Regions from separate parts of the Syntrophobotulus glycolicus DSM 8271 genome, predicted to be linked through region 1. Evidence: riboswitches for the same ligand, from Rfam matches in the RefSeq annotation. Region 1 holds a riboswitch; the other holds the start of a gene.
What was found. Region 1 has a riboswitch for cobalamin ahead of cobT (nicotinate-nucleotide--dimethylbenzimidazole phosphoribosyltransferase). Riboswitches for the same ligand answer to the same signal wherever they lie in the genome.
Positions count from the first base shown of each region.

Region 2: another riboswitch for cobalamin. It lies ahead of SGLY_RS06680 (sirohydrochlorin cobaltochelatase); the one in region 1 lies ahead of cobT (nicotinate-nucleotide--dimethylbenzimidazole phosphoribosyltransferase).

Region 1 covers NC_015172.1:2,936,452-2,943,762, forward strand. Annotated here, with positions in the region: gene cbiQ (cobalt ECF transporter T component CbiQ) at 1-70, opposite strand, end outside; gene SGLY_RS14535 (energy-coupling factor ABC transporter substrate-binding protein) at 67-387, opposite strand; gene SGLY_RS14540 (energy-coupling factor ABC transporter permease) at 394-1,137, opposite strand; gene SGLY_RS14545 (cob(I)yrinic acid a,c-diamide adenosyltransferase) at 1,173-1,700, opposite strand; gene SGLY_RS17250 (bifunctional adenosylcobinamide kinase/adenosylcobinamide-phosphate guanylyltransferase) at 1,745-2,140, opposite strand; gene SGLY_RS14555 (adenosylcobinamide-GDP ribazoletransferase) at 2,189-2,947, opposite strand; gene SGLY_RS14560 (bifunctional adenosylcobinamide kinase/adenosylcobinamide-phosphate guanylyltransferase) at 2,955-3,533, opposite strand; gene cobT (nicotinate-nucleotide--dimethylbenzimidazole phosphoribosyltransferase) at 3,570-4,640, opposite strand; cobalamin riboswitch at 4,764-4,958, opposite strand; gene SGLY_RS14570 (metal-dependent transcriptional regulator) at 5,159-5,593, shown strand; gene SGLY_RS14575 (nucleoside recognition domain-containing protein) at 5,650-7,050, opposite strand; gene SGLY_RS14580 (FeoB small GTPase domain-containing protein) at 7,047-7,311, opposite strand, start outside.
Region 2 covers NC_015172.1:1,325,154-1,332,464, reverse strand. Annotated here, with positions in the region: gene SGLY_RS06700 (FecCD family ABC transporter permease) at 1-200, opposite strand, end outside; gene SGLY_RS06695 (ABC transporter substrate-binding protein) at 210-1,382, opposite strand; gene SGLY_RS06690 (hypothetical protein) at 1,385-1,894, opposite strand; gene SGLY_RS06685 (hypothetical protein) at 1,966-2,487, opposite strand; gene SGLY_RS06680 (sirohydrochlorin cobaltochelatase) at 2,593-3,495, opposite strand; cobalamin riboswitch at 3,739-3,920, opposite strand; gene SGLY_RS06675 (hypothetical protein) at 4,090-4,575, opposite strand; gene SGLY_RS06670 (helix-turn-helix domain-containing protein) at 4,659-5,690, opposite strand; gene SGLY_RS06665 (DUF4179 domain-containing protein) at 6,175-7,311, opposite strand, start outside.

The DNA of each region.
Region 1 (7,311 bases):
ATAACAGCTTTTGCCTGGGATCCGTGTTTTTGAGTTTAGACGCATAAGCATACTGGTCGATATTGATCATTGTTTTTCGCTTTCTCTTTTGCTTCTGCCCCGGACAAAACCCAAATAATAGCCCACGATACCCGCTCCCAAGGCTGCCTGCAGGGCAAAAAGCAGGCTTTCAATCTCCCCGCTGGGCGGTTCCCATACTGAAGAGAACCAGGGCTGGTAATCCGGATTGATTTCCGTGATCGCGGCTTCCGCCTGATCATCAGAACCGCCAAATTCAGCGCCTTTAGCCAGGAAGATAGGAACAACGGCCAGAATAACCACTAAAGCAATTAATAACAAATTATTTCTTAATGTAACATTCTTATTCTTCTTTTCAATTGTCCCCATAGCACCTTAAGCCTCCTCAGCAAAAATTTTCAGGCTTTTCAGCTCCTGCCCGCTGTAAGCGGTGATGGCGTTAAACACCAGCACGGTTAAAATCCCCTCACTGATGGCAAGCGGAATCTGGGTGACGGCGAATATGCCCATGAATTTAAAGAGCGAGGCTGCAAAACCGCCGGTTTCCGCCGGGAAAGCCAAAGCCAGCTGAACCGAGGTCGTGACATAGGTCAGCAGATCTCCGAGAGCGGCCGCCAGAAAAACTGCCAGCCAGCGGGGGCCATGAAGCTTTTGAACGATTTTGTAAGTGGCGAAAGCAACAAGGGGCCCGACCACCGCCATGGAAAAGGTATTGGCGCCCAAAGTCGTCAGTCCGCCATGAGCCAGCAGGATGGCCTGAAACAACAGGACAATCATGCCCAGAACCGTCATTGCTGTCGGCCCGAAAAGAATCGCGCCAAGCCCCACACCGGTGGGATGGGAACAACTCCCTGTAACCGAGGGAATTTTTAAAGCCGAAAGCAAAAAAGTAAACGCACCCGCCATAGCCAGGAGCAGTTTAAGCCTGGGATTGTCCCGGACCGTTTTTTGAATGGACAAAAGCCCCAGGACAAAAAACGGAATGACAATCACTCCCCAGGAGATGCTCCAAACCGGAGGCAGAAACCCTTCCATGATGTGCATACCATAAGCTGCTTGTGGCAATAACGTAAGCATCAGAGTAAAACTTAAAATCATGACAATTTTACGCTTTTTCATTCTTTTTCTCTCCTCTCCTGCCCTGAATTGCTATTTTAGTATTCGATCCCTTTTCTCATGCCGACACCGCGGTCATAGGGATGCTTGCGCTTGACAATCTCGGAGACATAATCAGCCAGGCCGGTCAATCCGGCCGGAGCATTGCGTCCGGTAAAGACCAGCTCCACCTGGGGCGGACGTTCCCGGATAAAATCACTTACCTCTTCTTCGGAAAGAATGCCCATATCTACCGCAGGGAGAATTTCATCGAGAATCACAAGGTCATACCGGCCGCCGGCGGTCTCTTGCCTAACCCGCTCAAACAGCAGCCGCTGTTCGGCGTAAACCCGCTCTTGTTCTTCCGGCCGCATATTCTTGATAAAACCTTTTACTGATTTGTACTGAAGCACGGTCAGCCGTTCCCCCAAAAGGGCCAAAGCCTGATGTTCGCCGGAATCTCCCGACTTCAAAAACTGGCAGTAAAGAACGCGCAGCCCGCTGCCAAAAGCCCTGAGCGCCATGCCCAGCGCCGCAGTGGTTTTGCCCTTTCCTTCTCCTGTATAAATATGGAATAACCCCTTCATTACAATGCCTTCTTCCTCTTTTTCCAATACTTTCCGGACAAAGGTCAGCACCTTTCCGGATCGCTCTTTAAGGTAACCGGGATCCCTGCCCAAACTCGCTCGACTTTTTGGGCGTTGGCAGCCAGAAGTTGATAGACCCTTCCTGTCTCATCCCGCCAGGCCCGGTCCGCCTTTTCCACAGGCACAATTCCACAGCCGATTTCAGTGCCTACAAGAATTTTACCCGCCAGCTTCGCCAGATTGTCCCGAAAATATTCTTCAGGACGGATATCCATCCTGATCAGCTGCCTGACCCCTTCCTGGAGATTCACGATGATCCCGGCCCCATACATACCGGTGATCTCCTGCCCGGCCAAATCAAATACGACCGTACCAGAACCGTAATTTTTCAGCGCATAGGCAGTCTTCCCCTGATATCTTCCGCCCAATATCAAAATCATATCCTTCTCCTTTTTCCGCCATCATCTTCCATTCAAATCAACGAGCAATCAGATGAAAACACACAAGGCCAGCATCAATAATTCGGCCAGCTCCACAAATCCCCCCGCAATGTCGCCCGTAATTCCCCCAAAATTTTTCCGGACCCAGAAATAATAAAAGAAGCTGAACAAAAGTAACCCCCCGGGCAGATATAATCCAGTGCCGCCCGTCAAACCATAGATGGCGCCAACAGTGAAAGCCAGGTCCACGGCAAGTATCCAAACGGTCTTTTTCCCCGCTCCCGCCTTAAAAGTCACAGCCAGCCCGTCAGCTTTGGCGTAAGGGAAAGAGCACAAGATAAAGGCTTGCACAATCCGGGACAAGAGCGGGATAAAGAGCAGCAAAACGGGAAATCCCATGGTCTTTCCGATCAGTTCGGTAAAGCAGGCAATTTTCAGCAGGATTACCGCCCCAAAGGCCATCACGCCGAACGCTCCGGTCCGGGAATCTTTCATGATTTCCAAGCGTTTCTCCCTGCCGGCTCTCGAAAAATAAGCGTCAGCCATATCCATCAGCCCGTCCATATGTAATCCTCCGGTCAGAACCAGGTAGGACAAAGTCAAGAGGATGGCTTTGCCGGATACGCTGAGTGTTGAAAAGGCGAAGAGACGGAAAAGAAGATAGCCGCCCGCGCCGATAAACAAACCGGCCAAGGGCATCAGCACTAGCAAATATTTCTTTCTCCGCTCGGTCCATTCCACCATGGGAAGAGGAAGAAAAGTGAAGAAAGAAAAAACAATGATCAAAGAATAAAATATTTCTCGCATAAAACCCTCAATTCAAAGGATTAGGCCCGGACCAGCAAGCTTCGAGCCGGGTTTTCCCCTTATGGCACTGGTATCCCGTATATACACATTCTATCGCAATATCTCCATGCAGCACAATCTCCCGGTGCAGCCGGGCCAGGGTCCGGATATAATCTTCGACAGGCCGGTCATATTCGATTCCGTCGGAAAACAGCTCATTGGAAACAATGATCAGATTGCTGACTCGCCGGTTCAGACTGATAATCTCCTTTAAAATCCTTTTGCCGACCACTGCCGGCTGCCGAGGGTTCCTGTCCGCGCAAAAAAGCTCATTGGCCAGCAGGATTCCCAGGCAGTCCAGTAATACGGTGTCTTCCGGCTGAAAGAAAGGAATGTCCCCTGTGATATTCACGCTCCTATCCACACTGATAAATCCTTTATCGGCCCGCTGCCGCCTATGCAGACAGATTCGTTCGGCCATTTCCTTATCCTCATCTCGGGCAGTCGCCAAATAAATTTTTCGTCGTTCTTTGGCTAAAGCAGCGGCCAGTTTTTCTCCCAAAGCGCTTTTTCCGCTGCGGACGCCGCCGGAAATGAAAATCAGCATCTCTCATCCCTCATCTCAGATTGGTTCGGCTGAACATTACCGGATATCTACCAGGACGCTGCCGTCGATCTCGCCCTGCTCAAAGGTTCCCATCTCCCGCCCCACAGCCAGGGCGCAATCGATCAGATAGAAAGTGAGCGGGCAGCCTGTCCCCTCCCCCAAACGCATATCCAGGTCAAAATAGGGACTGATTCCCAGTTCGGCCATCACGGCCCGATATCCCGGTTCCGCCGAGAGGTGGGAAGGCAGCATGTACTGGACGGAAAGTGGATTCAAACGGGAAGCAATCAGGGCTCCGGTAATGGAAATCAACCCGTCAATGACGACCGGCAGACGATAATAAGCACAGCCCAGGAATACGCCGGCAATCCCCGCAATATCATATCCTCCGACTTTGCTCAGAACGTCGAGCGGATCGCCGGAGTCAGGCTGACGCTTGTCCAATACCGCGTGAAGAACCGCTTTTTTATGTTCAAAATCAATTTCCGTCATCCCGGCCCCTTTCCCAACCGCCTCGCCTGCGGAAAGGCCGATCAGACTCATGATCACGGCTCCGGAAGTGCTTGTATTGCCAATCCCCATTTCTCCGGTCCCAATGACCTGGTAGCCCTGGTCAACCAAATCCTTCACCATCTCAATTCCCGTTTCAACCGCCCGAATGGTTTCTTCCCGGGTCATGGCCGGTTCAAGCAGCATATTTCTCGTCCCCCGGCGGATTTTCCGGTCGATAATCATCCCGTCCTGCGGCAGGTCGGCATCAACTCCAATATCGACAACATAAACATCGGCTCCGGCCTGCCTGCTTAAAACATTGATTCCGGCAATCCGCTTGGTCATGTTGATGGTCTGCAAAGCAGTGATTGCCGCCGGTGCCGCGCTGACTCCTTCAGCACAGATCCCGTTGTCTGCAGCAAAAACCAGCACACACTTTTTCTCCAAACTGTTTGGTCTTTTTCCGGTGATTGCCGAGATACGGACAGCGATTTCCTCCAGTTTACCGAGACTGCCTAAGGGCTTGATCAGATTATCCAGATGTTTTTGGGTTTGAAGCACAGCCTCCGGCGACACGGGATTGATCCCAGACAAAATTTCGTTTAACAATGACATTTTCCCCTTCTCCTTTTCCAATTAACAAAAAAGTTGCCTCCATATCCTGGAAGCAACTTGGTTGAACGTAATACAAAACTACATTTACAGAGCAAATCTCCTCACGCATTTTGCTTGCCCAATCCCAGGAGTCATATACAGGCAGGTCTCCCGACTTAGCTTCATCCTACTCCGACACCTTCCCGCTTTCCCTGTCAATCCTGACACCCAAAGCAGTGGTATACGTCATTTCGTCCGCATCACGGTTGCTGGGACAGTTCCGGGATTTTCACCCGGTTCCCTATTAAGCATCTCTGCACCTGTACAACGTTTCTATGCAATTGGTATTTTAATTAAACATATTCCTCTATATTTTATCACCTTTTGAACGCAATTGCTGAATTGAATCAAAAAAAATTTTGATTCTTCAGGCGACCGCAGGTAAATTTTCACTTCCCGTAAAGTTTTATAATATCTGCCGCAAATAATCAATACAATATATTAACAGGTTCTTCATTCCCATGAAAGGAGGAAACCTCATGCTTTCACCAAGCCTGGAAGACTATTTGGAAGAAGCTTATCGCTTCTCCCAATTCTCCGCACCGGTCCGGGTGACCGATATCAGCAAAAAGCTGAATGTTTCAATGCCATCGGTCACCAAAGCCTTGGGGAAGCTGAGGGAAAAGAAATATATCTATTATCAGCCTTACGGAGAAATCATCCTGACCGAACAAGGCAAGCGTCTGGGAAGCTTTTTGGTCGAGAGAAACCGGCTCCTGCAAAAGTTCTTAAACCTGATCTGCGCCAAATGTGATACAGCGGCCGAAGCAGAGGCCATGGAACACTATTTATCGGGAGAAACCATTAAAGCAATCCAAAAACTGGTGAATTTTTATCATCATTATCCCGAAGTTTATCAAAAATATCTTGACTATATCTGCGAGCCGACAGATGATCAGTTACTGGAATTCTAAAAAGAGCCCTCCGCTTTGTCCTTAAGCGAAGAGCTCTTTCTTTGATCAGTTTAGCTTTAAATCAATCCGAATATTCGTACAGATTGGGCAACTGCCAGGCACACCAGGAAGGCAATTCCGGTCGGGAGAATAAAGGCCAGAAAAGTCCATTTTTTGCTGCCGCTTTCTTTCAGCGTTGTTAAGACGGTCGTCGCACACGGCCAATGCAGCAGGGCAAAGAGCATGGTACAAAGCGCCGTCAGCCAGGTCCAGCCCTGATTGACCAAAAGGGTTTGCAGTTCTGTGATATTATCCAGCTCAATCATGTAGCCTGAAGACATATAGCTCATGATCAGAATGGGAAGAACAATCTCATTGGCGGGAATTCCCAGAATAAAGGCCAGGAGAATATAACCGTCCAGGCCGATCAATTGTGCAGCCGGATCTAAAAAGCCCGCGGCATGAGCCAGGATACTGGCATCCCCTACATAGATATTGCCGACGATCCAGGTCAGGGCGCCTGCCGGTGCCGCTACCACAACCGCCCGCCTGAGCACGAAAATCGTCCTGTCAATCATCGATCGGTAGAGCACGGAAACGATTTTAGGCCGGCGGTACGGGGGAAGCTCCAAAACCATGGAAGATGCTTCACCCTTGAGCAGAGTGTGAGAAAGTGCCCAGGAGACAATAAAGGTAACCAAAATGCCGATCAGGATCAGTCCGGTAATTATTCCCGCCGTTGCCGCAGTCCGAAACTGCTGGGTCAGGGCTCCGGCCCCAAAAATAGTGCCGATCGCAATCAAGGTCGGGAATCTTCCGTTGCACGGCACGAAGTTATTGGTCAGGATAGCAATCAGCCGTTCCCGGGGGGAGTGAATAATGCGGCAGGATACTATGGCGGCGGCATTACAGCCGAAACCCATGCACATGGTCAGGCTTTGTTTCCCGCAAGCTTTCGCTTTTTTAAACAGATGATCGAGATTAAAAGATACTCGCGGCAGGTACCCCAGGTCTTCCAGCAAGGTGAATAAGGGAAAGAAGATCGCCATCGGCGGCAGCATCACAGATACAACCCAGGCCAGACCCCTGTATAATCCCAGAACCAGAACTCCATGCAGCCAGTCCGGCGCTCCCAGCGCCACAAAAATTCCTGTCAGAACATCCTGAAAATCGAACAGCGCATCAGCAAGCATCCCGGAAGGAACATTGGCCCCTGCAATGGTGAGCCAGAGAATAACACCGAGAATCATCAGCATGATCGGATAACCGAAAACTTTGGACGTCAGAATGTCATCAAGCTTGCGGTTCCAATCGCTGTTTTTCTCCTGCCTGCTGACATTTTGGCAAGCAATATGTTCAGCATCAGCAAAAATATCCCTGACAATTTTATCACCGAAAGTGTTGCCGACGGCGAGTCGGACATTTTCGGCCTCCCCCTGGAGATCTCTCAGCGCCGTATGAAGGATACTATCGTTCATTGTGCTGCCTTCGCCTCCCTGATCATGGATTTCTCACTTTGCAGTTCCAGATGCCGGGCTATATTTTGGATTAATTTTTGATCGCCATCCAAAAAACGCAGGGCTACCCATCTTGGATTAAGAAATTTCCCTAAGCCCAGGCCCTCAATTTTGGGCAAAAGGTTTTCCAGCGTCGCTTCGATTTCCTGGGAATAGCGTACCTGCCTCGGCCGGTTTTGACTTAGACCCTGGACGACCTGGCAGACCTTTTCCCTGAGATCA
Region 2 (7,311 bases), 1.6 Mb from region 1:
AGACGAATCTTCCAGATGATGTCATGCTCTGTTCCGTTTCCGCCCTGCCCCAGCAGTATTCTGCCGATGTCCCCAATCCGTATCGTCACACTGCCCAAGCCGATATTCAATAAAACCAGGATAACAAAGAGAATCAGGAGCATCGCCAGTGTTACGCAGTATCTCAAATGCCTCTTTGCCGCTTCGTCTCGCATTCCCATCTAATTTCCTCACTGTGTGTGACCATGGTCATCTTCTTTAAGCTTGTACATGAAATTCAGCTTCGTCAGGCTCCCGTCGTCCTGGACAAGCATCCGGCTGATATCGGAAATCATCAGTCCGAGCTGGGTCGTCTCCTGAAAAAGATTCTTGTCCGTGCACCAGACATTGCCGTTTTGCACAGCTTTGAAGTCACGAAGCAGGCTGTTTTTGCTTAACAGCTCATCCATTGAGGAAATCTCGCCGCCGATGGTACTGTTGTAGATGATATAATCGGCGTCTTTGGCCGTCGCGTAAAACTTCTCCATCTCCAGTGTCACCGTGCTCGTGGCCTTATCCGGATCACCCAGATTCTTAAAGATGTAATTGCCGCCGGCAAGCTCGATCATTTTTGTCACATAATCTCCCGATTTTCTTGCAACAGCGCGACCCGAGGAGCTGATATAGAAAAACGCCACCGTTTTGCCGGTGTTTTCTTTGCTCGCGGCCTCGTTCAGATAAGCGATCTGTTCATCAAAAAGCTTCTCCGCCCTGTCTTCTTTGCCCATAAGCGCCGCGTACAGCTTGATCCACTCGGTACGGGCCAGGGGATGTGCTTCGTAACTGGACTGGTCCACCAGCACCGGTATCCCCACATCTTCCAATTTTTCTTTCACTTCCGGATTGTGGTTTATCATGGTGGACTCAATGGCTAAGCCGCAGCCGCTGGCCATGATCAGCTCGTAATCCGGGGCGTTGTATTTTCCTGCATAGAGAATATCACCGGCCTCCATGGCCGCTCTTGCCTTGCCGATCGACCAGTCCTTAGCCTCTGTTCCGGACAGCCGGAGGCTGTCCAGGGCATCCAGCGCGTCAAACAGGCACATCGCCGAAGTTGCGACGAGATAGATCTTTTTGATCGGTTGTCTGAGCACCGTGATCCCGGCATCTATGCCGGCCGGAACCTCGCCGCCTTGGGGAACGACCAGATAGCGGCTGCCGTCCGATATGGAGATTAAGGCATAACCGCCGTGATAGTAATCCACACTGAAATTTTTCGCGTACTTCAGCGGCATGCTGCTCTCAATCCGCCAGTCGTTGCCAAGGCCGTTGTTCACGACGGTGTTAACCGGGCTGCCGGCACAACCGGGCAGTATAGAGAGCAGCATGATTACGCTAAGCATCAGAACGAGATATCGTTTCATTTTTATTGATTCCTGTTTTCTCTGCGGCGTTTTTTATTCCCAAAGACACCCGCCAATACGATGATCAGAATCGCAGCCACGACTCCGGCCCCAGGCAGAGTAAGGGGGAACCGGTTGCGGCCGGACGGCTTTAGCGTGGCCGCATCGAAACGGAGGGTATAGTCGATTTCGTGCGGCACGCTCATCGCGACGGTCTGGGCTTTGACCTTCATATCCTCGTCAAATTCAACGGGAATTTCGAACGTGGAATTCCCCCCGGCATGGACAGGATGATAGGTGATCCCGTCTACCTGCATCTCCTCATAATAGGGGCTGCTCCAAACGACGGCGGCTATCGCCGCTCCGCCTGCGACCGTCAGCTTTGCGGGAGACTCCACTGCCGCTCTGCCTGTGCCGCCCACCAGCGTCACCTCTATCATGTACTGCCCATCCGCAGGCAGCTGAGCGGCCCTTGCCTGAACCGGCAGTGCCGCAATCAGCAACAGTACGATCAAAAAATAGTACTTTTTCATAAATCTATCCTCACCCCAACAAGGGGAAACAGGAGCCGCGAACCCGCTGGCGCTGCTCCTGTATTCTGGCTTTATTCCGCTGTCATTGCGTCTTTAGGGATAAGCGACGACTGGAACACCAGAACCCTGTCGTACCAGGTTTTCTTTCGGATGCTCCACGCGGCGCAGGGAATGTCCTGATCGAGCGCCGCCACAGGCACTTTATACGTATACTTTCCCTCCGCGTTCTCCCGAAAATAGATGCAGTTGTCGCCGGTATCTTTAAGCGCTTCCTCGCCGGTGCCCATATACAGCTTCTCATAGCCGTCTCCGCTTAGGGTCAGGACGGCGGACATTTCTCCGCCCGCCACTGTCAGCTGTGCGTCGATAATGCGAAACATCGAGGAGCTGGACGAAACTTCGATCTTGTAGGCTCCGTCCTTGATCTGGTTCCCATAGACAGGCTTCGGTTTTTCGCTCTGGGCGGGGGTCTGTTCCCCGCTTGTGGCTGGCGGAGGAGTCCCGTTTGCGTCAGGCGGAGCATTCGTGCCGCAGCCTATGGACAGGATACAGGCAAGTACGGCTGTAAGCAGATAGATCAAGGCTTTCTTCATTTTATCATTCTCCTGAGATCAAGTCTTGTCGCCGTGGGATCCCAAAGGTATGAAACGACTCTTCCGGCCGGCTGAAAAACCGGCCGGAAGTCATATTTTCTTTCATTACTGGGCTATCGTTTCGCCCGCATGTTTGACGATCAGATTCTGAATACCCGTAAACTGGCCCAGGCCCTTGATGACGCATTCGACCTCAAAGCCCGCCTTCTCGAATTCGGTCTTCCAGGAACCTTCTTCGTCGCCGGCCATATCATTGTTGGCGTGGTCGCCCGCTACGATCATGAGCGGCTCCAGCACTACCTTTTTGGCCCCGGAAGCTTTCACAAGGGCAATCACGTCTTCCAAAGCGGGCTCCGCCTCAACTGTCCCCACGAAGTAGTTGTCTTGACCGGCATCAGTCAGGAACTGCTGAACCTTCCCGTAGGTGGCATTGGCCTGATGCTCGGTGCCGTGGCCCATGAACACGACGGCCGTTCCATCAACATCATAGGCTTTTGTTTCCGCAGTGAGGACCGAAACAAGCTCCTTGTAATCATCGTCGGTGCTCAGCAGTGATTTACCAAGCTTGAAGCTGTCGAACTTATCCTGATAGGTATTGACTTCGGCGATGACGTCATCGTACTCAAAACCGCTCATGACATGGGTAGGCTGGATGACGACCTTTTTCACGCCGTCGGCCACCAGACGGTCCATCGCTTGTTTCACATTGTCAATTTCGATTTTGTCGCGCTCCTTGAGCTTATCGATAATGATCTGGCTCGTGAAGGCACGCCGGACTTCATAGTCCGGATACGCCGTCTGCAGCGCCTTTTCGATCCCGCCTATAGACAAATCTCGGTTGTCATTGTAGCTGGTGCCGAAGCTGACAACCAGCAGAACCGGTTTTGAGGAATTGGCCGCGGAGCTTGTCCCGGACGGACTGGCCGCCTTTGAGCAACCCGCTGCCGTCAGCAGGCATAGGGACAGGGTAAGCAGCAGAGTTGAGATTTTTTTAGCGTGTTTGTTCATTTTCCATTCTCCCTTTTCCATTCTCCCTTTTTGTTGTTTATGCTTTTATCGCTGATGAGAAAATTCAACCGACATTCTCACCGGCAAAAACAAAACCGAGACAAGAAAAAAACGTCTGCACTCATCTTGCAGACGTAAGTTTATGTACGAAACCGCGACATGCCTCTGTCCATAAAAGGGCAGACATGTCCTCTTCGCATTTATGACCCCGGTAGTCCGCAGGGCTATATGCACCGCGCGAAAAAGCGCAGTAGGAAACAGGCAAGTATTCTGACTTATCGCCCGCGTTCCCTTCAAAAACGCAGCCCTTGGCGCCTTCCCGGAATCTCTTCCAGTGACTTATGCCAAATGCATTGGCGAATTACAGCAACGGCCTTGCGTGGGATTCACACCCAACTTCCATGACCTGTATCCGATATTCAATTTGAGCCCAGTATAGCACCGCGGAAATCGTCTTGTCAATGCCGGAATTGAATCAAGGGCGTTTGACCGTTGAGTAACAATACCATCTCCTCATGCGTAACCTAACCGGCTGCTTCTCATATTGGTAACCTCCCTTGGCATAGCCTAATGCTTCAGAGGGAAGGTACTTCCTCATCGTTTTTTGCTTGGGTTAGAGGTTGATTTTGTTTTAGCTAAAATTGCACTTGCACAAAGTTCAGTCAACGGCTCACCGATCGCAGCTTTGTAATTAAACCCTAGCAATTGTATCGCTTTCAAAGTATCTACACTAATAAGCTCTTTCAGTTGTTCAAAGGTCTCAATAGGCGCAGTAGAGTTCATTATCTTTAAGATTTCCAAAATACGTTCAACAGTATTATGGAGATGCTTGATATCTTCATCACTAATTTGAATTCTATCCAATTCAACTTTATAGACCTGAGCAATCCTGACAGCTTCTTCTCTCTCAGAAATCAGCTCATTAATAATTTCATCGTAGGTGGATCGTACTTTCTCAATATTTTTTTCGTCTTTAATCGTTTTAATTTTTGTATTTACCGCTGACGCCGTCCCTTTAACGGCCAATGCCGCAAGGGATGTTCCCATCTCAAGTAAAGCAGCTGGATAAGCAGAATCCATTTCAATCCCTCCTCTATGTTGGATACAATTATTTTACCACACAAAGGAAGCGGGCTAGATTCGCAATCGACTTATTTCTTTCATCATCCCACCAAATCTCTCCATTGTTGGTTTCCCTTCAGATACGCATAAGTTTCTTCATCCCGAAATCCTTTCATCAGGTCTTCTCGGACTTCTATAAGATATTCCGCGTCTATCACTTTAAACTCCATATGCGAATAAAGAGATGATTTGGTAAAAGCACATATACTCTCGAGGTTGGCAAGCATCCGCTCCATAATGTACAGGGTTTCCGCCTCGTTTTTTTCCAGTACCGCCAATTCAAGTGCCGGGGAAATCTCATGATACTCGCCAAATTCAAAAAGGCGGGCCAATTTCTGTATTTTATCAACCAGCATATGAGCTTTATTTCGTTCATTCTCTTTCATCGCCAGCATGTAGATGTCGCGCAAGGTCATATTCAGATTCTGGTACCCGGCATAGAGCAGCTCTTCAAACATTTTGTATGCATCTTCCTGCCTCCCGGTCTTGCTGTAAATCATAGCTTGTCTTCGCTTACGCTCTGGATTTTCTTGAGAAAAACAGGTGAGACACTGCCCTGCCTGCTCGTATTGCTCTCTGTTCATGTAGAAATAGTACAGTGATTCGGCAGCAGCGTTCCTCATCCCTTGATCGTCACTTTCCAGCGCGCGCTTATAGCAGTCCAAGATGTAGGCGTCATATTTTTCTCCATCAGGAAGTCCCGTCATTTGCCGGTGACTGTCAAATATCCGGGCCATCCAAAGAATCAAATAGTTGCAGTTTGGATACTCGACGAGACATTGTTTTATCCATTGAAATACCTCGTCCAAAGGTTCTGTTTTTAGTTTTTTATTTGCTTCCTCCACCAACCGGTTGGCTTCCGCATCGGAAAGCTCTTTTTCATGGGACAACAACGTATCTATGGAAATATTCAGCAATCTGGCGATAGGCGATAGTAAGGAAATATCCGGCAGGGAATAGCCATTTTCCCATTTGTTCACCGCGGGAGCGGTCACCCCAAGGCGTTTTGCCATTTCCTCTTGCGTTAGATTTTTATCTTTGCGGTATTTTCTAATGACGTTACCCACTCGCATAATCGTTTCCTCCCACTGGCTTTCTTCCCTTAGAATATATCATGCGCCGGGTAATTTAACAATTGAGCATTGGTTAACCATCAGGAAAATAAGATGAGTGTTGTTCATGTTATAATGAAGATTTTCTTGACAACGATCGCTTCTTCATTAATCTCCAGATCATAGAGTTCGCGTTTTTCTCCAGTCGGTCTTTCTTGACCAATCTATAACCACATGGAGCAATCCCTCCGTGGAATCTTCCTTCCTGGACGATCTGCCCTTCCTTGTCTTGCTCGGAAATCCAGTGGTATAAAAAAGGACCAGGATATCATAAAAATCCTGGCCTTTTTTACACGGTGAAAGGCCCATGCGATGCGGTTTTTCCCCATGACGCCTTTCTTATCTAAAATTTTGAGATGTTCGGTAATAAAAGATCCCTATCCCCTTTGGTTTTTGTACTCATTATCCGCAGTTGGATTGATAACGCTCCTCTTTTACAATATTCTTATTTTACAGCGCTGATGTCGACGGCAATCTGCTTCATCGGCCACTCCCCGGCCGCGGTTCCTTCCGGCAGACTTTCATATGGAAGCGCTGTCTCCTTTCCATTTTCATCAATTGCCACCCCGCCGCCCTGGGGCTGAACCAGTTTCAAAGTCGGTGTGATAAACAGGATTTTGGCCTTGGGATCCAACCGGTTAAGGGTAAGGACATTTTCCACCTGAAACACTTCTCCCTTGATCTTTCCGTGTCCACCATTTTCCTGATACGTATAGACGTTGCCTAAATCGTCCTTGATTTCCCAGTCCACCTGCCCGGCATCCAGGACCAGGTTGCCGGAAGCTTCATAGCCGGGAGTTTCCTCCGTATAATATAGAATTGTATTGATTGGGGTGACGGAGAGGCGCTTTAAGCTGATCGTTACATTCTGCGCCCTGTCCTGGTTTTCCGCAATGTCCACCGCTTCATTATCCAGTGCCTTCAGGGTTGCACTGTAACTCAGCTTGCAGGGCGTGGTCTCATTTTGATCCATCCCGGCATTTTCATCTCTCCCGGTTATGCCGGAAACACGCCAGCGGAAGGAAATGGAATCCCTGTCTTCCTGTTCCTTTTCGCTGAAGAATGTATAGTTGCTCTGCCCCACATAAAGACCGGGACCAACCTTTTTCAGCTGCTCGCTCCCCCCAACTCCCTGAGTGAAGAAGCCGACATTGATGTCACTGTCTAAATACGGGATTTCTCCGAAATCTTTTTCCGTTTTTATGGTATACGTCAGGGATAGGGTTCTTCCGTCATAGACACCCTGATTCAGCGTCACCTCGATGCCGTTATCCGCCTTTACCATGTCCAGATTCAGGGCGCTTGCGGTATACAAATCATAAACGCCCGTCCGCCCCCCGTCCAGAAACCGGAAAATATCGCCGACAATGGGAACTTCCTTGGCATAAGCGGGAAAGGCCAGCCCGAAGCCGCAGAGCCCCACGGACATAACCGCGATTGCGGCCGCAGCAGCCACAAATGTCCTTTTTTTTCTTTTTTTCCCGCCGCCTGAGCTGCCGGATTCTCCGGTGCTTTTGGCCACTCTCTCCCTGACCATCTGTTTTACCCTCGCTTTTTCCAGTTCATCGACTTCCGCCTCTTT